3 regions of the Comamonas jiangduensis genome follow, and region 2 is predicted to be linked to each of the others. Evidence: riboswitches for the same ligand, from Rfam matches in the RefSeq annotation. Region 2 holds a riboswitch; each other region holds the start of a gene.
What was found. Region 2 has a riboswitch for cobalamin ahead of QEP12_RS02165 (TonB-dependent receptor domain-containing protein). Riboswitches for the same ligand answer to the same signal wherever they lie in the genome.

Region 1 (9,890 bases), on a different contig from region 2:
CGCCCCTCGCCCATGCCCACCACCTCAGCCACCAGCTTCATCAGCCCGCCTTCGCGGCCATAGGGGTAGCGCACCAGGTTGCTGTAGCGGTGCATCATGTTGGCGGCGGCAATCGCATCGTAGGTGCGGCCCACAGCGTGCAGGCCCAGGTTCAGCTCGCGCATGCCGGATTCACAGGCGCGCAGCAGCGCAAACAGTGCGGCATCTTCGGTTTGGTGGTGGAGTCGGTTCGCAGCAAGGCCTAACAGCATGGTCACATATTCCTTCACAACAGCGCGTTCTTGAGTTCGTGATTGACGCGCGCACAGAGCATAGACCCAAACACCGGCCCCCGGAATGACGGCCGCTGGCACCCGGTGCGGCGTATGCCCAAGGCCTGCCGCCCATGCCAGAAAGCCGCATGGCGCCTGCAGCGCTGTAAAAATTCATAGCTACCAGCGCTTTCCCTATCTACATCAACGCCTTTTTTGGCAAGTGTGCGAACTAAGCGACACCACGCCAAATTGCTTCTGCTAGCCTGCACACGCCGCTGATCGGTGGCACTTTATTGGCTCTCTGGTATCGGTTTTTGTGTCTGCTTCTTCCTCTTCTGCCGTGGCATCGCCTGCGGCCATGTCGCCCGTTTTTGTCATTGGCTTGCTCGCGCTGCTGCTGGGCTTTCAGCCGCTGACGACCGATCTGTACCTGCCCGCCATGCCGTTGCTGGCGCAGCAGCTCGATGCCTCTGTCGCCCAGACCCAAAGCACGTTTTACACCCTGATCCTGGCGTTTGGCTGCTCACAACTGGCCTGGGGGCCCGCGTCCGACCGCTGGGGCCGTCGCCCCATCTTGCTGGCAGGCATTGGCCTGTATGTGCTGGCCGCCGTGGGCTGCGCCCTGGCTCCGCACATGGATGCCTTGATCGCCTGGCGCACCGTGCAAGGCGCAGCGCTGGGCGCTGTGGTGATGGCGGCCCGCGCCATCGTGCGTGATTTGTACAACCCTGTAGAAGGCACCCACGTCATGTCCAAAGCGCTGTCCGGCTTGGGTGTGCTGGCCTGCTGCAGCCCCTTGATGGGTAGCTGGCTGGCGCAGTACATGGGCTGGCGCTCCACCATGGTGGCGCTGTCTGTGGTGGGGGCCGCGTCCTGGCTGCTGGTGTGGCTGCGTTTTCAGGAAAGCGTGCAGCACTTCAACCCGCATGCCTTGCAGCCCCGGCGTTTGCTGGCCAGCTGGCGCGAGATTCTGCGCCACCCCACCTTTTTGGCCTATTCGGCCACCACCACCAGCTCGTATGGTGGCCTGGTGGTCTTTTTAACCGCCGCCCCCTTTGTCTTTACCCAAGCCCTGGGCTGGAGCGCCAGCCACGTTGGCTGGCTGCTGGCAGCGAATGGGGTGATCTATATTGGCGGCACCATGCTGTGCCGCCGCCTGCTGCCACGCTGGGGCGTGCGCAATACCGTGGCCATCGCCGGTGGGCTGGCCGTGCTGTGTGCCGCCTTGCTGCTGGGCTTGGCGCTGCTGGAGGTGCGCAACCCTTGGGCCTACGCCTGCGCTTGCCTACTGTTTCCGATTGCCCACGGCATCCAGCAGCCCTGCGGCCAAAGCGGGGCCGTCAGCGCTTTTCCCAAAGCGGCGGGCATGGCTTCGGCCCTCAACGGCTTCATCATGATGCTGTTCGCGTTTGTCACGGGCCAGTTGCTGGGCCGCAGCTTCAATGGCACTGTGTACCCCTTGGTTTTCGGGCTGGGCTTCTGGTGTTTGGCAGCAGCCTTGGCATCATGCACGCTGGTGCGCCGCCACGGCGTGCCCAGCGCCTCTTAAAGCCTGGCTTTGCAGGCGCTGCTTGGTCTGAACCGTTTGCCCCTTCGCCCGTTTTCCATTTTGACTGCTTCCACTTCTCCCCTGCCCTGCATTGCCATCGCCGGCCCCACCGCATCTGGCAAAACCAATGCCGCCCTGGCGCTGGCCGCCGTGCTGTCCCAGCGCGGCCAAGCCTGTGAAATCATCAGTGTGGACTCGGCCCTGGTCTATCGCGGCATGGACATTGGCACAGCCAAGCCCACGACCCAAGAGCAAGCGGCAGTGCCGCACCACCTGATCGACATCCTCGATCCCCTGCAGTCCTACAGCGCCGCCGAATTTGTGCAAGACACCCAGCGTCTGGTCGGTGAAATCCGCGCGCGCGGCGCCATCCCGCTGCTGGTGGGCGGCACCATGCTGTACTTCAAAGCGCTGCTGGATGGCATTGACGAAATGCCCGCCGCAGACCCCACCGTGCGCGCCCAGATTGATGCGCAGGCTGCCGAGCGCGGCTGGCCCGCCATGCATGCCGAGCTGGCCCAGGTAGACCCCGAAACCGCCGCCCGCCTGGCCCCCGCGGACAGCCAGCGCATTCAGCGTGCGCTGGAAGTGTGGAAGGTATCCGGTCAACCACTGTCGAGTTTTCACAATACAAAAAAGAGAGCTGCTGACGCAGAGCCTGCCTTCGATTGCACGCTTTTTTCCTTAGAACCCAACGACCGTGCCTGGCTGCACGCGCGCATTGCCCAGCGCTACGACGCCATGCTGCAAGCGGGTTTTATTGACGAGGTGAAAGCCCTGCGCGCCCGCGGCGACCTGAACCCTGACCTGCCCAGCATGCGCTGTGTGGGCTACCGCCAAGTCTGGGAAGAGCTGGACTGGCAAGCGCGCAAAGGCACGCCCGACATCAATATGCACCTGGTGCGCGAAAAAGGCATTGCCGCTACGCGCCAGCTGGCCAAGCGCCAAATCACCTGGCTGCGCAGCATGCCCCAGCGCCACCCGATTGCGTGTGACGACCCACTGGCCACCATGAACGTGGTGCAAGCGGCCTTGGCCTGTATCCCACCGCGCGCGTAACGCAGACGTCCGGCCAGCCCCTGCACCCCAAGCAAACCGAGGGCACCAAGGTTTGCAGGAGAGGCCAGGTACGCCGCCCCAGACTGCATACACATGCGTATGCCAAGGCATTCGCCTGGATACGCCTGCTTACGCCACAGCCCCGGTGTTTCCGTTAGTCTTGACCCCAAAGGGCAAGCTATGAAACACCTTCACTTTCTTGGGATCGCCATCGCACTCACGCTGGGTGGCTGCGCGCACCGTGATTACTACCCCGCCTCTGATACGACCGCCAACACCCCCAGCGGCATCACGGTCTACGGGGAAATCGATGCCAGCGTGGTGCATACGCGCTGAGTTTTTTAGGCCCTAGCGGGCTTTGTAGCTCTTGCTCACGAAGGGCACTTCTTCCAGCCCTCGGCGCCTATTCACCGTCAACGTCATGAGAAAAAACAGATTGCACAACGCATTGCAAATGCGTGGCAACACCTCTGGCACGTCACGCCCCTCTTGCGCTACACGCACCATCGCACGAATCGCCTTTTTCGCCGCCGATCGTGCCTGGTGCAATTGCGGCACAGGTGCTGTACCGCGTGGAAGCACAAACACATGCTCGCGCTCGCCCAACGCCTGGCGGTAGTGCTGCATGCGCTGCAGCACCCACTGCACATCGGCCTCTTCAATCGCCAGCTTGCCGCGAATCGATCCATTCACATGAAAAGCCAGTGGTTGTATGTGCGCGAGATCTTCGGCAATGTCAGCCAAGTCTGCGGGCGTTGCCGAAAAGGCCATCCCAATCAGCGTGCACCACTCATCCGTCGTCACTTCAAAGTCGCACAGCGATGCGGTTTCGTGGATGAAGGGGTAGCAGACCTCATCCCAGTTTTTGCTTGATTTCATAAAACCTCTACGGGCAAACCCCAGCAAGCGCCCACAAAAAAGCGCACAGAAGCAAATCTGTGCGCTTGGCTGATGGCTTGGTGCACCGCACCAAGCCGGGGCTGACAAGAATTAGCGGGGTGACCACTTCAAAGTCAGATAGCCTGCACGGCCACGCTGGTTATAGCCATACGCCGTTTCGTATTGCTTGTCGGTCAGATTGGCAACACGTGCTTGCACTGCCCATTCCTTTGCAAACTTGTATTCAGCATAAGCATCCAACGTGGCATAGCTCTTGAGCACGACCTTCTTGGAAGGGTATCCAAACAGATCGGTGCGATTACCCACGTACAAGGCATTGGCACCCAGCTTCCAAGCACCCCATGTTTTGTCTACCGAGACAGTGGCTTGCTGCTTTGGCATACGGCGTGTAATGCGCTCACCGAGACTGTCGCGGGAATCAAGGTAATCGTAGGACGCCGCAAATTGCCACGTATCCAGCGACTTGCTGTATCCCAGCGACCAGCCCTTCATCCGGGCATGATCAATATTTTCAACCGTCGTCCCCCACACGATGAGGTTGCTCACCTTGTTGTCAAAGCGCGCCAACTTGAAGGCATGGCCGTCCAGCGTCCAGTGCAGCCCCAACTCCGTATTCCGTCCCTCTTCCGGTTGCAGATTGGGGTTGCCACCACCGCCCCACATAGGGTCTGCAGGCCAGTACAGCTGATTGAACGTGGGCGCATTGATGCTCTTGCCACGCGAGGCATAAGCACGCAAAGAGGGCAGCAGCTGGAAGCCATAGCCAATGCCCCACGTCTCAAAGCGACCGAATTGCGAGTTGTCATCGCTGCGCACATTCACTTGCCAGCTATGACGGTCATAGCTGCCATTCAAGCCTGCGTAAACAGCATCCGTGGTGCGTTTGGTTTTGTCGTATTCCGTCGTGGAATTGACTTTTTGCTCCAGTCGTTCCACTCCCGCAATGGCGATACCAACGGGGGTCTTGAACTCGTTGCTCCACTTGTATTCTTTTTGCTTGGTCTGGTACAGCGAATCGGTGAGCACCTTGGTCACCAACGCACGGTCATAGGAGCGCAACTTGTCACTCGACGACGATGTGCTCAAGCTGGTTGTCCAGATATCGTTAACTTTGCCTGTCAGCTTGAGTTGGCCTGTTCCTGCATCGGAATCCACCCACGAAGCTTTGGTGGCGCCGTTGTCAAACTCCGCATAGCCGTCGGCGCGCATCAAGTTGGCATCCAGGCGCCAAGCATCATTGAATGCATAGCCCAAAGCCGCCGTGACCGAAGTTTGGTGGTACTTGTCTTTGTCTGCGTTGAAAGAGCCACTTTTCGCATTCGTCGAAGAAAAGCCTGGATCCAATACCCGTGCCACATTCAGGCTGTAATTCCAGCCTTGCTGTGCACCCGCAAACCCTGCGCTCGCGTCCTTGTAGGCAGATTGACCCACAGTGGCCGACGCATAAGGCACAAATGCCTGCTTGGCGCCCTTGCCCTGTTTGGTGAAAATTTGAATGACACCGCCAATCGCATCGCTGCCATACAACGCAGAAGCAGGGCCATGCACCACCTCAATGCGCTCAATACTCTCTAGTGGCAAAGAGGACAACGAGGGCGATCCATCCGTCACAGATCCAAAGCGCACGCCGTCCACCAGCAAAATCACTTGCTTGCTTCCGCGGATAGAAACACTCTGCGTATTACCGCGCCCGCCATTGCTCGACATCTGCACACCGGCAAAACGCTGCAGCACTTCGGCCAGAGAACGCCCAGCCGAATTGCTGATCTGCTCTTGCGTAATGACGCGCACATCCGCCAGCGTTTCATCCAGTTTGGTTTCAGAGCGTGTTGCCGTCACCACCGTCGTAGCCATCTTGGCGTCTTGCGCGACGGCAGACTGGGCCAAAGTCAAAGCGGCCAGCGCCACAGCAGCCATAGGAAAGCGCGCACAAGCGCGTGCAGACGTACCTTCCAGCGAGAAGGAATCAAAGTTTTTCATGGAGTTCACATCAGTTGGCACAGGCGTCCCCGCCGTGCTTCACACAACACCGACTCTGGGTGAGAGCCGAACCTTTTTTGGCCGGTATCCAGACTGATGCACCGACTGTCACAGCCTTCCCAGAGCAATCAGCTCCAGTGGCAAAGCGGACAGGCTGGTTCCTGAGAACCCATGCACACACTGTTGCGGGGGCAGTACATGCAATACGTGGGCGCGCAAGCGCCTGCGTATCCATGTTTCCCGTTTAACTGCAACGTCAGAACGACGTTGCGAGCACCAAAAGCAGCGATTCTATGCCGCTTGTCAGCCCCACCTTGTCGCAGCGATCTAACAACCCGGCACTGGCGACGCCCACAAACCGCCGCTTTTTTCGGTTGGATCTGAAGCTTTACGCACACAAAAAAATAGCTGCCAGCGCAATCTACATCAGCGCTGGCAGCCATTTTTACTCCTCAAACACCGAGCCGCAGTTGCGGCCCCGGCACCCGCAGGCCCCAAGGGCCACAACGGGGGTGCAACGCCATTACTGACCGTGTGCAGCCACTTCTTGGTCGACCTCGGCGTGAATTTTTTGCATCTGCGCCGAAGGTGCTTTGCCCATCAGGCTGACCACCACAATCGCTATCGACGACAGCACAAAACCGGGCACGATTTCATACAGACGGAAGATGCCATAAACGTCCTTCATGGGCACGCCATAGCTCTTCCACAGCAGCACGGTGACAGCGCCCACCACCATGCCCGCCAGTGCGCCGTTGCGGGTCATGCGCTTCCACAGCACCGAGAACAGCACAATCGGCCCGAACGCGGCGCCAAAGCCGGCCCACGCGTAGCTCACCATGCCCAGCACTTTGGAGTTGGGGTCTTGCGCAATCACGATGGCCACCACGGCAATCGCAAACACCATGGCGCGGCCAAACCACACCAGTTGCTGGTCGCTGGCGGTTTTGTTCAAGAAGGTTTTGTAGATGTCTTGCGTCAGCGCGCTGGAGCACACCAGCAACTGGCACGACAAGGTAGACATCACCGCCGCCAGCACCGCCGCCAGCAGCACGCCCGCCAGCCAGGGGTTGAACAGCAGCTTGGTCACTTCCAAGAACACCGTTTCTGCGTTGGCGTTCACGCCTGCGGCAATCTCGGGGCGTGCGCCAAAGAAGGCAATGCCAAAAAAGCCCACGGCCACTGCGCCACCCAGGCACAGCACCATCCAGGTCATGCCAATGCGGCGGGCGTTGGGAATGGTTTTGACCGACTCTGCCGCCATGAAGCGCACCAGAATGTGCGGCTGGCCAAAGTAGCCCAGGCCCCAGGCCAGCAGCGAGACGATGGCAATCACATCCAGATTGGCCACCATGTCAAACGCGCCGGGGCGTGCAGTTGCAATCACATCAGCCGATGCCGCCACGCCGCCATCGGCGTAAATCACCATCAAGGGCGCTAGGATCAGCGCCGTAATCATCAGGGCCGCCTGGATGGTGTCCGTCCAGCTCACGGCCAAAAAGCCGCCGATGAACACATAGGCCATGGTGGCCACCGCACCCACCCACAGGGCGGTCTGGTAATCCATGCCAAACATCGACTCAAACAACCGCGCACCCGCTACCACGCCCGAGGCGCAGTAAATGGTGAAAAACACCAAAATCACCACCGCCGTGACGATGCGCAGCAAGCTGCTTTGGTCTTCAAAACGGTTGGTGAAATAGTCGGGCAGCGTCAGCGCGTTGCCCACCTTTTCGGTGTACACCCGCAGGCGTGCCGCCACAAAGCGCCAGTTCAGCCAGGCACCCACGCACAGGCCCACGGCAATCCATGCCTCCGACAAACCCGAGAGAAACACCGCGCCGGGCAGGCCCATCAGCAGCCAGCCACTCATGTCCGACGCGCCTGCCGACAGCGCCGTCACCACACTGCCCAGGCTGCGACCGCCCAAGATGTAGTCCGACAAATTCTGGGTTGCGCGGTAGCCCAGCCATCCGATCAGCAGCATGCCAAACAGATAGATGGCAAACATCACCAGCGTTGGGGTGTTAGCGGTCATTCGTATCCTCCTCAATCTTGTAAATGGCTGCGGTGTCACCGCCCCGCTCACCAGCGCTGCCACAGCGCGGGCACCCCACTGCCGCATACCACCGACACAAGGAATCCGAACGAGGGCACACTCCGCCGCCCCGTGCACCGGCGCCCTCACCATGGTGCAAACCCTCAATTGGAACAGGTGTTGCCCCGCGTGGCGCACACCAGCGCGCTATGCCGCCCGCTGGCCGTGGGTTTTGCAGCACTGAGCGCGCCCCGCAAAGCACCCCTGTGCCAGCGTTTGTTGGCTGATTTAGGTACAGTCATGGCCCATACGCGCCTTGCGCGCACGCCGCCTTGAACGCCCCAGAACACCATGACCCAAGATAACGACCGCGCCTCTGAACTCAAAAAAATCGAAATGTGCGATGCCTGCGCCGGTATCCAGCGCAACTGGCGCAAAGCCCCCGGCCACGTCGAGCTGACCCAGGGCGACAACTACAAGCGCGAGCGTGAAACCGGCACCGTCACCATCACCCGGTATGTCTGCGAGCGCTGCGGCACCAACTGGGAATATGAAAACGACAAAAAGAACATGCACGCAGGCTGGTCGCTCACTGGCCGCCGCCCTACCAAGAACTAAAAATACATAGCTGCAAGCGCTTGCCCCACAAGCGCCAGAGGCCAAAAACACCATAAAAAAAAGCTGCGGGGCATGGGCCTCAGCAGCTTTTTTTATGCGCCTGTTGATCGAGCAGATGGGCGCATCACCTCTACCAGCTACCTAACTACACAGCCGCGCCCCTACCCAGCCAACCACCGGTTGGCGGCTGGAAGTTGGCGATTGGTGATTGAAACAGCGCGCAAAGCCAAGAAGGCAGTACCCGCACGCTCAGTCCAGCAACGCCAAGCACCCAAAACCAAGCATTTGGCCTCGTGTGAGCGGGCCTTAAAACCCCGCCCCCGGCTTGCTCAAATACACCTTCTCTGCCGCCGTACTCTCGCGGCCCAGGATGGGGTTGCGGTGCGGAAAGCGCCCAAACTCCTTGATCACCTCCCGGTGCTTGTTCGCGTAATCCAGCGTGCCTTCAAAAAACTCGCGCAGCGCGGGCTCCGCTTCCTGGTACAGCTGCTCAAACGCCACCACACTGTGCTCTTGCATCAGCATGTCTTCGGCATGCTCCAGCGGCAGGTAAATAAAGATGCGCGCAATAGCGGGAATGCTGGCGTCCATATCCCAGCCCAAATCAATCGCCTTCAGCGCCAACTGCCGCGCCTTGGCATCGCCCGCAAAACTCTTGGGCGTGCAGCGGTAGGCATTGCGCGTGAACTGGTCCAGCACAATCAGCAGTGCCAGCATGCCCAGGGGCGACTCCAGCGCCTCGCCATCCAGCTTGCCCGCCAGCGCCTCTTGCAGCACCGCGCCAAACAGGTGGCGAATCTCTTCATCCACCTCCTCCGACTTGGTAAACCACAGCGTCTTGCGCGCCAGCGCGCTCTCGTTGGTGGGCAACTCTGCGCCCAGCCAGTACTCCAGCACCTGCGACAGGCGCGGGTCCAGCACATGCGCAACAGGCAAAGACAGGTGTTTGGAGGTGTCAGACATGGCTATTCCTTTTTATAAAACGCAGTAAACCCAGCAAAGCCCAAGCGTAACGCCACTGCCAGCGCCACTTTCAGCAACGATGGTGCATGGCAGCGCCTCAAAGATCAAGGCAAGCCAGCGCATACCGCACACAGGCCAGGTGGTGGGCCGCGCACGGCAGCGCGCCCTGCATGCCCGCCACAACGCAAACAAGGTTGAACGCAGCGCCACCAAAAACATAGCTGTCCGCGCTTTCCACATCTGCGCAAAAGTCCTAAAACACCTTCAAAAAGCCTGCGTACACGGGCACACACCGCAGTCGACTATGTGGCACACCCGCAGCGCTTTGCCCCTATAACCACCCCATACCTACAAATACTGGTGCAGCCTGCCGGGGAGGGGCCGCGCACCACACAGAGACATGGCTACCCTGATACCTGCACTGGGCACCTGCCTGCACCGCATGACCTCGGGCGAAAAACGCCTGGCCGAGCGGCTGGAAAAGAAACTGGAGGACGACTACCTGCTTTGGTACGACGTGCCCATTGGC
Region 2 (9,890 bases):
AGCATGTAACGAAGATAGTGTTGTGGCAGTCGCGGCATAAAAAACCGCCCATAAAAAAACCTCCCAGCGTAGGCTTGGGAGGTTTTTTTATGGGAAAGCCAGAGCGCTTACTTGTTGCACTCGTGCTGGCTGTTGACCAAGCGCTGCAGTGCAGCAGTGTCCAAAATGCGCACGTGGCGCTGTTTCACCTCAACCATGCCTTCTTCCACAAATTTGGAGAAGGTGCGGCTGACTGTTTCAAGCTTCAGGCCCAGGTAGCTGCCAATTTCTTCGCGTGTCATACGTAGCACCAGTTCAGACGAGGAGAAACCGCGTGCATGCAGGCGTTGTACCAAGTTCAGAATAAAAGCAGCCAAGCGCTCTTCGGCACGCATGCTGCCCAGCAGTAGCATGACGCTGTGTTCACGCACAATCTCGCGACTCATGACCTTGTGCACATGGCTTTGCAAGGCCGTCACTTCACGCGAAATTTCTTCCAATCCGTCAAAAGGCATGACGCAGACTTCGGCATCTTCCAGTGCTACGGCATCACAGGTGTGGTGGTCATTGACGATGCCGTCCAGGCCAATGATTTCACCAGCCATCTGGAAGCCAGTCACTTGGTCGCGACCATCCTCTGTGGCCACGCAGGTTTTGAAAAAGCCCGTGCGAATGGCGTACAGCGATGTGAATGCTTCTCCGTTGCGAAACAGTGTTGCTCCGCGTTTGACTTTGCGGCGGGTAGCCACAATGTCATCGATGCGCTGCAACTGTTGCTCATTCAGGCCCATGGGCATGCAGAGTTCACGCAAATTGCAGTTGGAGCAGGTAACTTTGATGGTTGGAGGAGTCATGTACTCGAAAGCCCAAGAGTCTTGTGTAAGAAGATGACTTGTGCAGTTAAAAAATCAGATAAGAGACTATGGGATAGCTCGAAGGAGTAAGGAATGATGTCGCTCAAATTGTGACATTCCTTGTACATCAACCTCTTGATTCACGTCAAGGATAAACGTGGCCGATTGTTGCAAAGTATGGTCATCAAGGAAAAGATTCATTCATGACCGTCGTCACCCCCGAACTCTTGCGTCGTTATGACGTGCCAGGCCCGCGCTACACCTCTTATCCCACTGCGGATAGGTTTGTGGAGGCGTTTGGTGATAGTGACTATATCTTGGCGTTGAAGCAGCGCAAAGTTGCAGCTGCTGTAAACCAGCCGATGTCGCTCTATGTGCACATTCCATTTTGTGACTCCCTGTGTTACTACTGCGCGTGCAACAAGATCATCACTAAGCACCATGAACGTGCTGTGACATACATGCGCTATTTGGAGCGCGAAATTGATTTGCATCTGCAGCACTGTGGTCGTGGGCAGGTTGTGAGCCAGTTCCACGTGGGAGGCGGCACGCCCACTTTCTTGACAGACGATGAGCTGCGTAACCTGTGGCGCATGCTGCGTGAGCGGTTTGTGTTTGAGGCGGCGGGTGAGTACTCGATCGAAGTTGATCCACGCACAGTGACGCGTGAACGCCTGGCAGTGCTCAAAGAAATAGGCTTTAACCGCTTGAGCTTTGGGGTGCAAGACTTTGATCCGGAAGTGCAAAAAGCGGTGCACCGTGAGCAGCCTGCGGAGCAGGTGTTTGATTTGGTGGCTGCTTCGCGCGAACTGGGCTTTCAGTCGGTGAATGTGGATTTGATTTACGGCTTGCCCAAGCAAAATCCCGAATCGTTTGCTCGCACGCTCAAACAGGTGACAGAGTTGCGCCCAGATCGTATTGCGCTGTATGCCTATGCGCACTTGCCAGAGCGCTTCAAGCCACAGCGCCGTATCTTGCAAGCAGACTTGCCATCAGCCCCCGACAAGGTGGGTATGTTGTCTTCTGCCATAGAAAGCTTTATTGAAGCTGGCTACGTTTATGTGGGAATGGATCACTTTGCGTTGCCGGAAGACGCATTGGCGATTGCGAAACGCCAAGGTCGCTTGCACCGTAATTTCCAAGGCTATAGCACGCAGCCAGACTGCGATTTGATCGCCTTGGGCGTTTCCGCGATTGGTCGCGTGGGTGCAACCTACAGCCAAAATGCCAAGACGCTGGAAGAGTATTACGACCTTCTGGATCAAGGGCGGCTGCCTGTTGTCCGTGGGCTCGCGTTGACCCGCGACGATACGATTCGCCGTGCCGTCATCATGACGATCATGTGCCAGGGCGAGCTGTTTTTTGAATCTATCAACAGCGCTTGGCTGATTGATTTCAAGCAGTACTTTGCTGCTGAAATCGAAGCTTTGGCTGCGCAGCAAGACGAAGGTTTGGTAGAAATTACGGACGACTGCCTCACGGTGACTGCCAAGGGCTGGTTCTTTGTGCGCGGCGTAGCCTTGGTCTTTGACCGTTATTTGCAAGCAGACCGCAACAGAGCCAGGTTCTCGCGGATCATCTGATCCCTATGACTTTTTCTTTGCTTTGGACCGCTTTCTTTATGGGGCTCGTGGGGGGGCCCCATTGTCTTGCCATGTGTGCAGCCCCTTGTCATGCCGTCATTCAAGGCCATGGCACGGCGGTGCAAATGCACGGCAAGTTGTCGCGGCACACCACGGTATGGAACTGGAGTGCGCTTCAATTCCATATGGGCCGTCTGGCTGGCTACGGTGTCTTAGGAGCCATTTCTGCTTTTGCCATGGAGCAGGTAGCATGGTTTTCTGATCAAACTTCTGCCTTGCACCCGGTGTGGGTGGTGATGCACTTGGCGATTTTGGCTTGGGGGCTGTTGATGCTATTCCAAGGCCAGCAGCCAGCTTGGCTGGAGCGCGCTGGCCGGGCTATGTGGCAGAAGGTGCAGCCCGTACTTTCGATGCGCGGTGGAGCGCTTTTTGCAGGTATGTCTTGGGCGTTCATGCCTTGTGGGCTGCTGTATTCCGCTATCTTGGTGGCCGCCTTAAGCGGTGCTGTCTGGGCGGGTGCTGTCAGCATGGTGGCATTTGCCGTCGGTGGGGCATTGTGGCTGGCAGGAGCACCTCTGGCTTGGCGCTGGCTCAGTGGCAGAGTGGGGCGCTGGCGTGCAGACTGGGGTACACGCGCAGCAGGCCTGATGTTGGTGGCGGCGTCACTATGGGCACTGTGGATGGACTTGATCTACAAGCCATCAGTGTGGTGCCGTTAATTTTTTGGGAATGTGGCAGATGCGCCGAGAAGGTGTCTGCAAAACCGCCGAGCCCTCAACCTGAACCGGGGGTTCAGGTGGGCGAGAGCAACCTAGCGTTGGGTTCGTCTGACGCGAGACGATCACGCTTGCTAGGCAATGTATCAAGCCCGTGCTCAATGAGCATTGGTTCAAGGCAATATAAAGCCCGGCGGATTGCAGACGGTTCTGATTTTACTGGTTTTCAGGGACTGCGAAAGGCAAGTCCACTTCACTCGCGTTGTCTAAATGGGTGACCAAGCTCTCGGCGACTTCTTTTGCCTCGGGTGGGGCAGCAAGGTCTTGCAAGGCAGCTTCTGCGCTGGTTGGTGCTGTGGGTTTTTCGTGCAGAGCTAGCGCTTCATCCAGGCGCAGGGTGAGCTGGCGGGCGGCTGCATGCTCTTGATGCAGTTGGGCCTCGAGGTTTTGCAGGCGCTCTGCTTGAGCATCCGCTTGGGCTGTATCCGTGGTGCCTTGCAGTTGCGCTAACTGTTGCTGCAAGGCTTGGAGTTGTTGACGGAGCTCCAAATTTTCAAAAGCCAAATTCACAGCCAGCAAAACACCCACACGCTCTCTAGAGCGCAGCTTGGTGGTGTCGAGCATCTGCTGAAATTGCTGATCCACGCGCTCAACAGCTTCTAACAGCTGTGCTTCTCGCCCATCTGGGCAGGAGAGCACGTAGTGTTGGTGCAGGATTTGCGTGTCTAGCTGGCTCAAGACGCCTCCCGGTTGGCTGGTAATCGTTCGATCAAGTCATCCACGCGCGCGCGCGCTGCTTTGAGGCGAGATTGCAAGGAGTCACGCTCTTTGCGCACAGCCTCAATTTCTTCGGTAAGCAGGCGGTTGGTCTGCACCAAAGCCTCGTACTTGGCTAGCAGCAGCTCGACGCGCTCAGCAACGGGGTCAAGAATGGATGTCGTCGTCATGGATGCTCGCAATTGTAGGGCGCGCCCTCAGAGAGAATTGCAAATTTATGGCAGATCACGGGTTATGGTCACAAAAGCTTGTTTCAAGCTGTCAATGACTCAGCTTAGAAGTCAGTAGAGTATTCGTGGCGTGAGGGGCACTACTGTTTGAGATGTGTTTTGGGTGATTAGAATCAGCGCCTATATGTTGGTGCCCGCAACTTGGTTCACAGGTTGCAGTTCAACGAGAAGCAGGGTGGAGATGCTGGCCTTCAGCACTTCCTAGCCTGCGCTGCCCCCGCAACGGTGAGTTCTTGGCGTTAGCACGTAACGCACACACCATCTCATAAGCCACTGAGTGCCTTGAACAAGCATTTGGGAAGGCGATGGTGTTGAGGAACCAGCCCGGATACCGGCCAACATTGGTGCATCTGTCTGTCAGGTGCGTTGTACCCATTGCTGGCGGGGAGGCTGGCGCGGGTGATTTTGCATTTTGTTCTATGCGTTCCAATACTTTACAGGCCCGTTCCTGCGCGCCTGCATGCGCTTATTCTTCCATCATGCTGGCGGTGTGCTGCGCTTATTCTGCGGGTGCTTACGCGCAGTCATCCGCTGCCACGGGTGTCGTGATGGAGGAGACTGTGGTGGCTGCAACACGGTCATCACAGCCGTTGTCGGATACGTTGGCAGATGTCTCGATTGTGGATCGTGAGACGCTGGATCTGAGTGGTGCCGCAGCCTTGGAGGATGTGCTCTCGCGTCTGCCAGGGGTTGAGATGGTGCGTAACGGTGGCCCTGGCTCGACCACTAGCGTGTACCTGCGTGGTGCCAGCAATGAATTTACGGCGGTGTATATCGACGGGATTCGGGTGGATATGCAAAGCGGCTCTGGTGGTGCTCCGTGGGAGGCCATGCCCCTGGAGGCTATTGAGCGTGTGGAGGTGCTGCGTGGTCCAGCCGGTGCGGTGTATGGCTCGGATGCGATTGGTGGCGTGATTCAGATCCTGACCCGCAAGGGCGAGGGGCCTGCACGCCCTTCGGTCAGCGTGGGGGCGGGCAGCTACGGCACCCGCAACGGTGCGGCGAGCCTCAGCGGTGGAAACGGTGTGGTGGATTACGCGCTGGGTGTGTCGTACGCCGAGGCGGATGGATTCAGTGCCCGTACCCGACCCCAGGACAATCCGGATGATGATGGCTACCGGCGTAAGTCGGCACGTGCCCGTGTGGGGCTGCAGTTGAATGCAGACCATCGCCTGGAAGGCACGTTGCTGCACAGCACGTCGAATGTGGGGTATGACACTTCCAAGGCGGATGATCGTGCGATCAATTCTTTGAATGCCGCAGGCCTGAGCTGGAGCGCGCAGTGGAGTGCGCACTATCGCACCAAGCTGTCGCTGGGGGAGTCGCGCCAAGAGTATGAGACGCAGCCTTCGCCCTATCAGACCAAAACCCTGCTGCGCAATTATCTGTGGCAGAACGAGTGGCAGGCAGGCATCCACCGATGGAGCGCGACACTGGAGCGGCGTGAGGATCAGTTGACGAATGCCTCCATCACGCCACAGCAGCGGCAGCGCCATCAGAATGCGCTGGCGCTGGGCTGGGGCATGCAGTCGGGAGCGCACACACTGCAGCTGAGCGCGCGCCACGATGTCGATAGTGAATTTGATGGCAAGACCACAGGCAGTGCTGCGTATGCGTATGCGTTGACACCGCAGTGGCGTGTACATGCGTCGACCAGCACAGCGTTTCGTGTGCCCACGCTGTACCAGCGCTTTAGTGCCTATGGCGATGCCAGATTGCGCCCACAGGACAGCAGTAATGCCGAGATCGGCGTGCGCTGGGCGCAAGGCAGCCAGCAGTTCTCGGCTACTGCCTACCGCAACCGTGTGCGCAACCTGATTACGTATGTTGAGGGGAAGGGGGCCTGTGCGAATAAGGGTGGCTGCTATGAAAATGTACAGGCAGCTGTGTATGAAGGCATCACTTTGGCTGGTGCTTACAAGCTCGGTATGGTGCGCTGGAGTGGTTCGCTGGATTTCCAGAATCCGCGCAATGAAACCCTGGACAAGCAGCTGGCACGCCGTGCCAAGCGCCATGCAGTGCTGGCTGCGGACACCATGCTGGCAGGCTGGAATCTGGGGGCGCAGATGCAGGCTTACAGCCAGCGCTTTGATGATGCGGCCAACCGCAAGACTCTGGGCGGCTACACCTTGTGGAACCTGTATGCCAGCCGTAGTCTGGGGCGCGATCTGACCCTGCTGGCACGCGTGGACAATCTGGCGGACAAGCACTACCAACTGGCCGATACCTACGGTGTGGCAGGGCGTGCTTTCTATGTCGGTTTGAAATGGGAACCTCAGTAACATGACGACACCCCCTGATGTGCACACCTGTGTGGCTGTGCTGATTGCGGCCCCGGCTTCGGGGCAGGGCAAAACCACGGTGACAGCAGCGCTGGCCCGCTGGCATACGCGCCAAGGCCGGCGTGTGCGGGTGTTCAAGTGCGGGCCTGATTATCTGGACCCTTACTGGCACCAACTGGCCAGTGGTGCCACGGTGCACAACCTGGATGGCTGGATGGTCGGCATGCCCGAGGTGCGTGCACGCCTGCATGCGGCGGCAGCGCAGGCCGATGTGATCTTGATCGAAGGTGTGATGGGCTTGTTTGATGGCAGCCCCACAGCCGCCGACCTGGCAGCCCAGCTGGGCATTCCGGTGTTGCTGGTCATGGATGCTTCGGCCATGGCTGGCAGCTTTGGTGCGGTGGTGCTGGGCATGCAGCAGTACCAGCCGAATGTGCCGTGGGCGGGCGTGCTGGCCAACCGGGTGGGCAGCAGCATGCATGCACAGATGTTGCAAGCCAGTTTGCGCGATCCTGCGGTGTGGCTGGGCGCATTGCAACGTATGGGCGAGGGCAAAGACGCGCAACTGCTGCCAGAGCGCCACTTGGGCCTGGTGGCGGCGCATGAGCTGCCCGATGCCATGGCGCGCCTGAATGCGGCAGCCGATGCGCTGGCGGATACCCCATTGGGCCAAATGCCGTGGGAAGACTGGCAACGCTGGTCGGTGGAGTTTGCGCTGGATGCCAGTGCGCCCACGCCGCAGATTGAGCCTTGGCTGCAAGGTCGCACCGTCGCTGTAGCCAGTGATGCCGCATTCAGTTTTATCTACCCGGCCAACCTGGATTGTTTGCAGGCCATGGGGGCGAAGCTGGTGTTTTTCTCTCCGTTGGCCGCAGAGCGCTTGCCCGCATGTGATGCCGTGTGGTTGCCCGGTGGTTATCCTGAGCTGCATGCCCACAAGCTGGCTGCCAACACAGGCTTGCAGGCTGACCTGCAGGCGCATGTGCAAGCGGGCAAGGCCGTGTGGGCGGAGTGTGGCGGCATGCTGGCCTTGGGGCACAGCATTCACACGGCGCAAGGCGAGGCTTTGCCCATGTGGGGCATTTTGCCGGGCACTGCGTCTATGCAGCCGCGTTTGGCAGGGCTGGGCATGCAGGAATGTGTGCTGCACGGCGGCCAACTGCGCGGCCATACCTTTCACTACTCGCGTTTTGACAGCGCTGCTGCCGAGGTGGCGCGCACCAGCCGTGCAGGGCAAAGCGTACAGGCGGACAAGGGTGAAGCCGTATACCAGCACGGCAGCATCTGCGCCAGCTATTTCCACGCCTGGTTTCCATCGCACCCCCGCGCGATTGCCGCCTTGCTGGGCGCAGAGGCAGTGCAATGGGCCGATGTGGCTGCAACGGCATAATTTGCGGCGCTTATGAATCTGATGAACCCCCATGCCATGCAGCCCTGGCAAGAATTGATTTTGGGCGGCCAAAAAAGTGGCAAAACCCGCCGTGCCGAGCAGGCTGCCCGCGATTGGGTGGATGCGGGCGCAGGCCGCTATGCGGTGTACCTCGCCACGGGCCAGGCATGGGATGCGGAGATGCAAGCGCGCATTGCGCGTCACCAGGCCGACCGTGCGCTGCGCGTGCCAGGCATGCAGACTGTGGAAGCGCCGCTGCACCTGGGCCAAGCCTTGCAGGCGCACAGCAAGGCGCAGACCTTGGTCGTGGTCGATTGCCTGACTTTGTGGCTGACCAACTGGATGATGCCGATGCAAAGCGTCGAGCAGGCGGCTTCAGAAGATCAGCCAAATCAGGCTCTAGCCCTTGACTGGCAAGCGCAACGTGCTTTGTTTTTAGAAGTTTTACCGCAGTGCCCCGGGCCGGTGGTGGTGGTGGGCAATGAGATCGGCCTGGGTGTCATTCCGCTGGGGCGCGAGGTGCGCGCTTTTGTGGACGCACTGGGCACTTTGAACCAAGACGTGGCACGTGTGTGCAGCCGCGCTACTTTGATGGCGGCAGGTTTGCCGTTGCAACTGAAATGAATGCTTTGTTACGCCGTAGCCTGCGCGCAGTGATCTGCGTGGGAGCACTTGCACTGGTGGGGGTGGCCCATGCAGCGGGTGCCCCAGCAGGTGTGCCTGCCAATGCCCTGAAAGACGAAAGAGGGCGTGTGATTGCCAGAGCGCAGCAGCCCCAGCGCATCGTGAGCCTGCTGCCTTCGCTGACCGAAACAGTCTGCGTTATGGGCGCATGCGACAAATTAGTCGGGGTGGATCGCTATTCCAACTGGCCTGAAAGCCTGCTGACGACCTTGCCGGTGCTCGGTGGCGGGCTGGATCCGAATGTGGAAGCCATCGTGGCGCTCAAGCCTGACGTGGTGCTGCTGTCCAACGCTGCGCGCGTGGTGGATCGGCTAGAAGCCCTGGGCTTGCGCACCGTGGCGCTGGAACCACGCACGCAAGCCGATGTGTACCGTGTGCTGCACAGCATTGGCTTGCTGCTGGGTTTGCCACCCGAGCAGGGGGCAGAGCGCGAATGGCGCCGCATGCAAGCGGGCATCAATGCCGCCGCGCAATCGCTGCCTGCGGGGGTGCACGGCGCCAAGGTGTACTTTGAAGTCAGCCGTGGGCCATTTGTGGCGGGGCCTTCATCGTTCATCGGCGAGTTGCTCACGCGCATGCAGATGGGCAATGTGGTGCCCAATGAGATGGGGCCGTTTCCACGCCTGAACCCAGAATTTATTTTGCGTGCCCGCCCCGATGTGATTTTGATGGGCAACCACAGCATGCAGGTGGCGCACACCTATCCGGGCTGGTACACGCTGGATGCTGTCAAGCACCAGCGGGTGTGTGCCTTTGATGCGCGCGAGTCGGGCGTGATTGTGCGCCCGGGCCCGCGCATGGATGAGGCGGCCCGCATCATTGCCCGTTGTCTGGCAGAGAAAGCGCCACGCCGTGCGGGTTGAAGCCAATTTGTCCCAAGCGCTGGTGCGCAGCCGTTGGTTGGCGGTGCTGCTGCTGGCCGCGAGCGGTGGTTTGCTGCTGCTGGGCGCCAGTGTGGGCAGTACCGGGTGGGAGAGCGTGTTGCGCATGCACAGCGATCCGGTGGCGCAGCAAATTGTCTGGGACATCCGCTTGCCTCGCACCCTGGGCGCGTGGCTAGCCGGTGCCTTGCTGGGGCTGGCCGGTGCCGTGGCGCAGGGGCTGTTTCGCAACCCGCTGGCAGATCCGTACTTGCTGGGCAGCGCCTCGGGGGCTGCGCTGGGTGGGGCCGCGGCCATGGTGTTCAGCGGCACAGCCGCCATGGGCATGGAATGGCTGCAGCGACTGGGCATGACAGGCATGGCCTTTGCCGGTGCGGCTGCGGCCGTGTTGCTGACGCTGATGCTGGCCCAGGGCGTGCAAAACAGCTTGCGCCTGCTGCTGGCGGGCGTGGTTGTGGGCGTGGTGCTGGGTGCGGTGCGCGACATGCTGGAGCTGCGCTACCCCGACATCTTG
Region 3 (9,890 bases), on a different contig from region 2:
GACGTCTTCGGTGAGGCCGACTGAGTCGTACAGCTCGGCCGCATAGTGGCACTCCAGCTCGTACAAGTCGTACAGCATGCCGTAGGCGGCTGCTTTGGCTTCTTCTTTTTCGGCTTCCGAGAGCTTGGCGTAGGCCAGCTGGAACTTGTAGCCGATGTAGTAGCCGTGCACGGCCTCGTCGCGGATGATGAGGCGAATCAGATCGGCGGTGTTGGTCAGCTTGCCGCGGCTGGACCAGTACAGCGGCAGGTAAAAGCCCGAGTAGAACAAGAAGCTCTCCAGGCACACGGAGGCAATCTTTTTCTTCAGCGGCGTTTCCATGGCCTTGTACTCGGTCAGGATCAGCTCGGCTTTCTTTTGCAGCCAGGGGTTTTCCTCAGACCAGCGGAAGGCCTCGTCGATCTCGGCGGTGGAGCACAGCGTGGAGAAAATCGACGAGTAGCTGCGCGCGTGCACGGCTTCCATGAAGGTGAAGTTGGACAGCACCGATTCTTCGTGCGGTGTGACGGCATCGTGCATCAACGATGGTGCACCCACCTGGTTTTGCACGGTGTCCAGTAGCGTCAGGCCGGTGAACACGCGGATGGTCAGCTGCTGCTCGTTGGGGCGCAGCGTGGCCCAGGATGGAATGTCGTTGGACAGTGGCACCTTTTCGGGCAGCCAGAAGTTGGCGGTGACGCGGTTCCAGATTTCGAGGTCTTTTTCGTCCTCAATGCGGTTCCAGTTGATTGCTTGGGTCAGCAAGGTCATAGCGTTCTTTCAATCGTTGTCATCACAAGGTGCAGGACACGCAGGCGCTCTTGACCTCGGTGCCTTCCAGCGCAAGCTGGCGCAGACGGATGTAGTAAATGGTTTTGATGCCCTTCTTCCAGGCGTAGATCTGCGCCTTGTTGATATCGCGGGTGGTAGCGGTATCGGGGAAGAACAGCGTCAGGGACAAGCCCTGGTCCACGTGCTCGGTGGCTGCGGCATACACGTCGATGATGGCGTTGGGGCCAATCTCGTAGGCGTCGCGGTAGTAGGCCATGTTGTCGTTCGAGAGGAACGGCGCAGGGTAGTACACACGGCCAATCTTGCCTTCCTTGCGAATTTCGATGCGCGAGGCAATCGGGTGGATCGACGAGGTGGAGTTGTTGATGTAGCTGATGGAGCCTGTGGGTGGAATGGCCTGCAGGTTGCGGTTGTACAAACCGTGTTCCATTACATCGGCCTTGAGTTGTGCCCAGTCTGCGCGCGTAGGCAGCTGCATGCCATTTTTGGCGAACAGCGCGCGCACGGTCTCCGAAGTGGGCAACCAGTCGCGGCTGATGTATTTGTCAAAATAGCTGCCGCTGGCATAGGTGGACTGACTAAAGCCCACAAAGCGCTGCTTTTTCTCCTGTGCCAGCAGGCAGGAAGTGCGCAGACAGTGGTAGGCCACGGCAGCGAAGTAGACGCTGGTGAACTCCACTGCTTCGGGCGTGTCGTAGTGCACTTTTTCACGGCCCAGGTAGCCGTGCAAGTTCATTTGACCCAGGCCGATGGCGTGGCTGTCGTCATTGCCTTGGCGCACCGAGGGTACTGAGTTCACGGCACTCATTTCAGAGACGGCCGTCAGCGCACGGATAGCGGTTTCCACGGCGTCGCCCAGGTTGCCGCTGTCCATCACGGTGGCAATGTTGAGTGAGCCCAGATTGCAGGAGATGTCGTTGCCAATTTCCTCGTAGTTGAGGTCTTCGTTCAGCACCGAGGGGGTGTTGACCTGCAAGATCTCCGAGCACAGGTTGGACATGTTGATGCGCCCGGCAATCGGATTGGCACGGTTGGCTGTATCTTCAAACAGGATGTAGGGGTAGCCGGACTCGAACTGAATTTCCGCGATGGTCTGGAAGAACTCGCGCGCCTTGATCTTGGTTTTCTTGATGCGCGGGTCATCCACCATGGCCTTGTAGTGCTCGGTCACCGAGATATCGGCAAACGGCTTGCCGTAGACGCGCTCCACGTCGTACGGCGAGAACAGGTACATGTCCTCGTTTTTCTTGGCCAGCTCAAAGGTGATGTCTGGAATCACCACGCCCAGCGACAGCGTCTTGATGCGGATCTTTTCGTCGGCGTTTTCGCGCTTGGTGTCCAGAAAACGCATGATGTCCGGGTGGTGGGCATTCAAGTACACCGCACCTGCGCCTTGGCGTGCGCCCAGCTGGTTGGCGTAGGAGAAGCCGTCTTCCAGCAACTTCATCACAGGAATGACGCCAGAGGACTGGTTTTCAATACCCTTGATGGGGGCACCCAGCTCGCGTAGATTGCTCAGCAGCAAGGCCACGCCACCACCGCGCTTGGATAGCTGCAGGGCCGAGTTGATGCCGCGGCCAATGCTTTCCATGTTGTCTTCCAGGCGCAGCAAGAAGCAAGACACCAGCTCGCCACGCTGGCGCTTGCCGGCGTTCAGGAAGGTGGGGGTGGCAGGCTGAAAGCGGCCCGCGATGATCTCGCCCATCAGCTTCATGGCCAGCTTTTCATCACCCCGCGCCAGGGCCAAGGAGACCATCACCACGCGGTCTTCGAAGCGCTCCAGATAGCGCTTGCCGTCACGCGTTTTCAGGGTGTAGGCCGTGTAGTACTTGTAGGCGCCCAAGAAAGTGGGAAAGCGAAATTTCTTGGCATAGGCGGCCTTGAAGATGGCCTCCACAAAGGCCGGGGTGTAGGCATCCAGCACCTCGCCTTCGTAATAGTCTTCGGAGCGCAGGTAGTCCAGCTTTTCTTCCAGCGAGTGGAAGAACACGGTGTTTTGGTTGACGTGCTGCAGAAAATATTGGCGTGCTGCCATGCGATCCGCATCAAACTGAATTTGGCCTTTGTCATCCGGCAAATTCAGCATGGCATTCAGCGCGTGAAAGTCCAGCTTGGTCGAAGTAGGGGTCATGGGGGTCATAACGCAGCGTCCAAGACGTTGGGAATAGGGTTAATGAGAAAGTGTTGGTCGATGTGCTGCAGGCGCTGCCAATCCGTGCTGGTGCCAGCCATCTCCACGCGGTGCAGCAAAGGCACTTGGCATTTGTGCGCAATCACGTCACCGGCTTGCGCAAAGGCCACGCCGAAGTTGCGATCACCGCACGCCACCACGGCGCGCAACCACTGACGACGCTCCGGCGCGTTCAAAAAACGGATCACCGCCTTGGGTACGGCGCCTTTGCCTGCGGCATCACCAAAAGACGGTGTGACCAAGATGAAGGGGCTGGTGATGACGGGCATGTCGTCTTCCACCAGGCGCGGAATGCGCGTGCCGGCCAGCCCGGCATTGCGCAGCAGTCGTTCGGTATTGCCAGTTTTGGAGGAGTAGAAGACCCAGCGCGCCATCTCAGGCGGTGGTCAGCGCGGAAAGGCGGTCAGGGCGGAAGCCACTCCAGTGCTCTTCTCCAACTTGCACCACGGGCACTTGGCGGTAGCCCCAGGACTGAATCAGGGTGGCTGCAGCGGTGTCTTGCGTCACGTCGATGACTTCGTACTCGGTGCCTTGGCGGTCCAGAGTGCGCATGGTCATGGAACATTGAACGCAATTGGGTTTGGAGAAAATTTTGATCATGAAGCCTACAGGAACTACCAAAACGGGCGCGGTGCAGGGCTCAGATGCAAGTCAGCACGCATGACGGCGCATTGCGCAGCAAAAGGCTGCGCCAAAGCATATGCGTGCAGAAGATGTACTGCCACCCAGGCGACCCCGCCTGTACAGATAAAGAAAGCGCGGCAGCCAGGGCTGCAAGCGCTGCGTGTTGGCCGGTATCCAGACTGTGGGTAGGGGTGACACTCCTTCCCGAAGAACAAACCTCAGTGGCTGTCCGTGTCACTTTGCGTGCAAGCCAAACTTGCAACGCACCGCACTTACTGTTGCGGGGGCAGTTCAGGTTAGGGCGCAGAACAAAGCGCCTCCTGATTCCCGTTTAACACCGTGTCTGAGGGGCTCAGATTGGTGCACCAACGCGTTCAATTCTAAGCCGAATCGCCGGTGTAAATCGCCTGATGAGCCGGTCGCAAGAGACGTGCGCAAAGCGCGCCAAAGTGGTATGGGTGGCGCCGTTGGCACCGCACGTTTCAGAAAGGGGAGCGAACTTTTTTATTTGAATTCACGGGCTTGCACCATGAAAGAGTGCAGGTCTCCCGAGTCACTTTCGTTGTTTCGGATGCCCAAATAAATTTGCTTGGCGCTGCCTTTGGGGCCCATCTTTATAGGGGTAATCAGTAAATTCTCCGCATACTCTTGCACCAGCCACCGAGGCAGGGCACTCACCCGCGTCCGCTGGCCACCAGCTTGCCTCGTGATGTCAGTGGTTTCAATGGTCTTGTGCTTCTTGGGCGTGATGACTGCAGGCAATAAAAACTGTTTGTAGATGTCCTGGCGCTCGATGGGCACAGGGTAGGTCATCAAGGTTTCTTTGGCCAGATGTTGGGGCTCGATATAGGGCTTGGAGGCCAGGGGCGGTCGCTGGCTGCTACCAAAACTTGTTCCTAGCCAAACACTTCCTCAAACCGCAGCCTCGGTTTGAACACCGGATCGGGGGGGGGCAGCAAATCAATTTCAAAGCCCTGTAAGGCGCCGATGCCGCCAAACTGAAATTTCTGGCGCATGTCCACATCCACATCCACATCCACATCCACATCTGGCGATTGTTGCAAGTAGGGTCTCACCATCTTGAGCAGCCACTCGTAGCACGTATGACACTCCATAGCAATCCGCAGCGCGCAGCGTTCACCATGTGCAAACTGGGCCAAGCGTTCTTCGGCCGGTTGCAACTGCTGTAACACCCGCTGGGCGCCAGTCCGCGACGCGTTTTCACTTTCAAAACCGGTGGCACCTGTCCGCTGTGGACTGTGTATGAGGCCTTCGCTCAACCAAGCAGCATCTTGCCGCATTTGGCTGGCATGCCCGACGGGCGTGTGTCTCTCTGGGTGGCAAGGTGTATTCCAAAGGTTGGGATTTGCGCAACCAAGAAGCAACCACACCGGTTGGCATGGGTGCAAAGTGTGCGAGTGCCAGTTATGCCCCCAGCGGGCTTTTCCGTTTGTGGGCAAAGCTTTGCAAGCGAATGAAACCCAAAGGGGTTTTGTTCCTTACGCTTAGGGCGTGTCACCCAAGCTTGAGCAGGCCATTGAAGGGTTTTGACAGGGATGCAAGGCAAGGCGCAGTAGTGGCGCAGCAAAACTGCAGCATTGCCTGCCGCTACAACGCAGCAGACCGCCTCCATTATTCAATGCCCTGATGTGAAAGTTTTCTAGGGTAACTCCATAAAGCTACCTCCATGCTCTGCTGCATGGGGGGCCGGGTGCATGAAAGCGCAGCATTGCACGCCTGCTTGGCGGGCCTTGTCAGGGTGAGGCGCCTCCCCATACGTCAAAAAAATATTGACAGCAGTGTGGGCTGTTCAAGGGGGGCTCAAGGGTGATCCAAAGTAGGACAAGAGGTTCCGCCAGCGATCTGCTTAATGCGTTTCACGATGTAGGAGATGTGACATCCGACATGGAATCAGTTTGCTGATGCCGACGCAATATCAATGGCCCGGCTGACTGGCGTACAGGCCTGTACTTCTCTCTGCAACAGTTGGGCTAGGGTTTGCATGTACGACGGAGTTGGTGATTTGTTAAAACAATGAATTGCGACTATTAATAAATATTTACTTATCTGTTCGGTTCCTCTGGCTTCACTCGCAATGGCTTTCGTCCTTTAAGGAGTGCATCATGACTTTCCGCCTCAATCTTGATGATATTTCGCGCATCCTCACCAGCATTCAAGTCGCTGAGCGACACGTGCAGTCGGGTTATCTGGAACAGACCGATTTGATGGGTAACCCACTCAACAATTTAGTGCCACTAGGCTTGCGCACGGTCAGCGGTCAGTACAACAACTTGATCCATCAGGGATATGGTTCGGCCGACCAATTCATGCCGCGTTTGCTGACGCCAACGTTTCAAGACGCTGAAATCAACCCGCGAACTGGGCAATCGACTTCTTATGCGCAGACCGCGGGGAGCGTTTACGACTCACAGCCGCGCACAATTAGCAACCTCATTTCAGACCAATCCGCAAACAACCCTGCTGTGCTGGTTGCGGCTTTTACTGCACTGGGCTCAACAGATCCCTACGCTGATGCAGCCACCTACACTGCTGCACGCCAGGCAGCGCAGGATGCAGCCACTGCACTGCAGGCATTGCAGGATGCGATAGGTGGCGGCGCCGACTTGACTGCTTTGCAAGCGGCCTACGATGCGGCCGCGTTACAGGCCAGTAGCGATCGTGCCGCAGCCACCAATGCCCAGGCAGCAGCTGATGCAATCAACGATGGTGCAGAAACCAGCCTCGCCACAGCACAGCAAAACCTCACGAATGCAATTGCGGCCGAAGCGGCGGCTGACATGGCTACGAGCGCGGCTGCTACACAACTCGTAGCTGCACAGAGCGCTCAGGCTGTCGCGCAGGGCGCATACAACGCCAAGCTTGGCGCGAGTAATGCGGCGCTGGCTAACCTCAACGCTACGAATAGTCTGTTGACGACCTCGACCGAAGCGATTACTGCTGCACAGGCTATTTTGGCGAACTTGGTGGCAACAAATGCCTCGCCAGCGGACATCGCTGCGCAAGAGGCTTTGATTACGCAACTTGAAGCAGCAAAAAATCTGGTGAATTCGTTGCAGACCAATGCTCAGGCCGCCTACAACCAAGCGGCCGCGGAAACGGCTACAGCGCTAACTAGCTTGCAGGGCGCGCAGGATGTTACGGCAACAGCCATTAATGCTGTGGCTGCTGCTGCTCTGGCTGAGACTGCTGCTGAAGAACAAGTAGGGGCTGCCCAAGATGCAGTCGAAGCAGCTCAGGCTGCGCTGGTGCAGGCGAATGCTGACGCTGCCGCAGCGCTGCAACAAGCCTTGGTTTTGGATGCTACGGCAGATGCCTCAGAAGCGGCTGCAGCTGCTGCGCTCAGCGCATTGCAGGCGGCCCAAGATGCTTCGTCTGTGACTGCCGAAGACCTTGCCGCTGCCCAGGCGCTGGCAGACAGCACTGCAGCAACTTTTGAGGGGCTGCCTGCGCAGATGGGGCTAGAGTTTGATGTCAACGACACGACGCTGTTCGTGCCCAACGTCATGCCTGACTTGGGAGACACGGCTCCTTTCAACAGCTTCCTCACTTTGTTTGGTCAGTTCTTCGATCACGGTCTGGATCTGGTCACCAAGGGTGGAAGCGGTACGGTTTACATACCTTTGCAGCCAGATGATCCGTTGTACGTCGAGGGCAGCCCCACCAACTTCATGGTGCTAACGCGTGCGACCAACGCCCCGGGTGCGGATGGCATTCTTGGGACTGCTGATGACGTAAGAGAGCACGTCAATGAGACCACGCCATTTATTGACTTGAACCAGGTCTATACCTCGCACGAGTCGCACCAGGTTTTCTTGAGAGAGTATGTGCGCGTGGAAGTGAATGGGGTAATGAAGACAGTCGCTACCGGTCACATGTTGGAGGGCCAAAACGGTGGCCCCCCCACTTGGGCAGACATCAAAAACCAAGCACGCCAGATGTTGGGGATTGAGCTAACGGATATGGATGTGCTGCGTGTACCGCTGGTGGTTGCAGACCTTTATGGCAACTTCATCCCAAGTGCTAACGGTTACGCACAACTTGTGACACCCGAAGGCCTTGTAAGCGGCACTGCTGATGCTCCTGCGCAGGCATCCAGTGCATACGGTGCAGGCCGCGCCTTCCTTAATGACATTGCACACAATGCGGCTCCCGGGACCGTGGACCATGACCGTGATCCAACTACCGCAGAGGTGGTGAAAACCGCCGATGCCGACACAGACACGGGCAACGACATTCCGTTCAATCCACAGGGTGTTGCTACCACCTACGACAATGAGCTGCTGGACAAGCACTATGTGGTGGGTGATGGGCGTGGTAATGAGAACATCGGTCTGACAGCCGTGCACCACGTGTTCCACAGTGAGCACAATAACCGCGTCGATCAGATCAAGGCAGAGTTACTCGCAAGCGGTGATATGGCTTTCATTAATCAGTGGCTGTTGACACCTATTCAGGGTGACGCTGTGCCTGCGGACACCTCTGGCCTTGTGTGGAACGGAGAACGACTCTTTCAAGCCAGTCGCTTTAGCACCGAGATGGTCTACCAGCATTTGGTGTTCGAGGAGTTCGCGCGATTGGTGTCGCCCGACATAGATCCCTTCCTGTTCTCCAACACGGTAGACATTGACCCAGCCATCATGGCGGAGTTTGCGCACGTGGTGTACCGCTTTGGCCACTCGATGCTTACCGAATCGGTAGATCGATTGGCTGCGGATGGTCAGACCACCAACCACATCGGGCTGATTGATGCTTTCCTCAATCCCGTGGCGTTTGAAGCCAGCGGAGCGACGCCCAATGAAGCTGCCGGCGCGATCTTGCGCGGGATGACGCGCCAAGTGGGAAATGAGATCGATGAATTCCTGACGGGAGCACTTCGCAACAACTTGGTAGGCTTGCCGCTGGATCTGGGGGCGATCAATATTGCCCGTGGTCGGGACACAGGCGTTCCTTCGCTCAACGAAGCACGTCGACAGTTTTATGAGCAGACCCAAGACACCACGCTGAAGCCCTATGCCAGTTGGTACGAGTTTGCCTTGGCCATCAAAAACCCAGCGTCCATCATTAATTTCGTGGCGGCATACGGTACGCACAGCAGCGTAGTTAATGCAGTGACGCTGGAAGACAAACGCGATGCTGCAACTTTGCTGGTGATGGGGGGAGACGGTGCTCCAGCTGACCGTCTGGCTTTCCTGAACGCTACGGGTTCATGGGCTGGTGGTACGTTGGGCGGTCTCAACAATGTTGATTTCTGGATCGGTGGACTGGCCGAGAAAAAAGTTGCCTTCCAAGGCCTGCTGGGGACTACGTTCAACTTCGTGTTTGAAGTGCAGATGGAAAAGCTGCAGGATGGGGACCGCTTCTACTACTTGAGTCGCACCCAAGGGATGAATTTGCTCAATCAGTTGGAGGCGGATTCGTTTGCTGAACTAGTGATGCGCAACACCGATCTGGGCAATCCCGGCGCAACGCACTTGCCGAGTTCACTGTTCCTCACGCCGGACTACATCTTGGAGCTGAACCAAGCGCGCCAAAAGGTGGCAGATCCCAACCATACTGACCCGATTCTCGCTGCTATCAGTCCCATGGTCATCCGCCGTGATACTGACGGTGACGGGGTGAATGACTATCTGCATTACACCGGCGGGGATCATGTCGTGATTGGGGGTGATGACAACAACAACACGCTGATAGGCGGAGAAGGCGATGACACTATCTGGGGTGATGGCGGTAATGACCGTATTGAAGGTGGCTTTGGAGTAGATCACCTCTTCGGAGGAGATGGCGATGACATCATCACTGACTCTGGGACTGACTCTGGCGCAGCCGATGTTATTCACGGCGATGCTGGGAATGACGTTATCAATGGTGGCAATGGCCTGGATTTGATCTTTGGTGGTAGTGGTCAGGACTTCATATTTGGTGGAGTGGATGGCAAGACGATCACGGCAGGGGAGGGCAACGATTTTGTACGCGGCCCTGATGGCCTGAGCTTCATCGCGGGCAACGAAGGTGATGACTGGCTCGAAGGTGGTGATAGCTTTGACACCCTGGCTGGTGAGAACTCTGAACTGTTCTTTAACAGCCCGATCATTGGTCACGATGTCTTGAACGGTCGCGGTAACGACACCGACTACGATGCGGAATCTGGTGATGACATCATGTTCCAAGGCCTGGGTATTCAGCGCAACAACGGGATGGCAGGCTTTGACTGGGCCATTCATAAGGGTGATGCGCAAGGCGCCAACTCAGATCTCGGGATTCCGATTTTCGTGAACCAGGAGGC

Region 1: it holds a riboswitch for cobalamin, as region 2 does, so the genes downstream of both, QEP12_RS16430 (TonB-dependent receptor domain-containing protein) here and QEP12_RS02165 (TonB-dependent receptor domain-containing protein) in region 2, are expected to answer to the same signal.
Region 3: it holds a riboswitch for cobalamin, as region 2 does, so the genes downstream of both, nrdH (glutaredoxin-like protein NrdH) here and QEP12_RS02165 (TonB-dependent receptor domain-containing protein) in region 2, are expected to answer to the same signal.

The regions. Positions count from the first base shown of each region.
Region 1 covers NZ_JARXOV010000027.1:3,078-12,967, forward strand. The annotation lists gene QEP12_RS16405 (methylglyoxal synthase) at 1-257, opposite strand, end outside; gene QEP12_RS16410 (multidrug effflux MFS transporter) at 571-1,803, shown strand; gene miaA (tRNA (adenosine(37)-N6)-dimethylallyltransferase MiaA) at 1,864-2,862, shown strand; gene QEP12_RS16420 (hypothetical protein) at 3,043-3,198, shown strand; gene QEP12_RS16425 (cobalamin adenosyltransferase) at 3,211-3,741, opposite strand; gene QEP12_RS16430 (TonB-dependent receptor domain-containing protein) at 3,853-5,742, opposite strand; cobalamin riboswitch at 5,805-6,038, opposite strand; gene putP (sodium/proline symporter PutP) at 6,266-7,780, opposite strand; gene QEP12_RS16440 (hypothetical protein) at 8,132-8,398, shown strand; gene QEP12_RS16445 (DUF924 family protein) at 8,705-9,361, opposite strand; gene QEP12_RS16450 (3'-5' exonuclease) at 9,762-9,890, shown strand, end outside.
Region 2 covers NZ_JARXOV010000002.1:142,344-152,233, forward strand. The annotation lists gene QEP12_RS02135 (hypothetical protein) at 1-9, shown strand, start outside; gene fnr (fumarate/nitrate reduction transcriptional regulator Fnr) at 108-833, opposite strand; gene hemN (oxygen-independent coproporphyrinogen III oxidase) at 1,037-2,416, shown strand; gene QEP12_RS02150 (sulfite exporter TauE/SafE family protein) at 2,422-3,135, shown strand; gene QEP12_RS02155 (cell division protein ZapA) at 3,349-3,870, opposite strand; gene QEP12_RS02160 (DUF904 domain-containing protein) at 3,867-4,079, opposite strand; cobalamin riboswitch at 4,251-4,493, shown strand; gene QEP12_RS02165 (TonB-dependent receptor domain-containing protein) at 4,559-6,421, shown strand; gene QEP12_RS02170 (cobyrinic acid a,c-diamide synthase CobB) at 6,423-7,811, shown strand; gene QEP12_RS02175 (bifunctional adenosylcobinamide kinase/adenosylcobinamide-phosphate guanylyltransferase) at 7,824-8,435, shown strand; gene QEP12_RS02180 (ABC transporter substrate-binding protein) at 8,432-9,358, shown strand; gene QEP12_RS02185 (FecCD family ABC transporter permease) at 9,348-9,890, shown strand, end outside.
Region 3 covers NZ_JARXOV010000022.1:61,824-71,713, forward strand. The annotation lists gene nrdF (class 1b ribonucleoside-diphosphate reductase subunit beta) at 1-750, opposite strand, end outside; gene nrdE (class 1b ribonucleoside-diphosphate reductase subunit alpha) at 773-2,911, opposite strand; gene nrdI (class Ib ribonucleoside-diphosphate reductase assembly flavoprotein NrdI) at 2,908-3,336, opposite strand; gene nrdH (glutaredoxin-like protein NrdH) at 3,338-3,562, opposite strand; cobalamin riboswitch at 3,735-3,971, opposite strand; gene QEP12_RS17075 (type 2 periplasmic-binding domain-containing protein) at 4,091-4,387, opposite strand; gene QEP12_RS17080 (hypothetical protein) at 4,483-4,650, opposite strand; partial or broken gene QEP12_RS15485 (short-chain fatty acyl-CoA regulator family protein) at 4,788-5,095, shown strand; gene QEP12_RS15490 (peroxidase family protein) at 5,710-9,890, shown strand, end outside.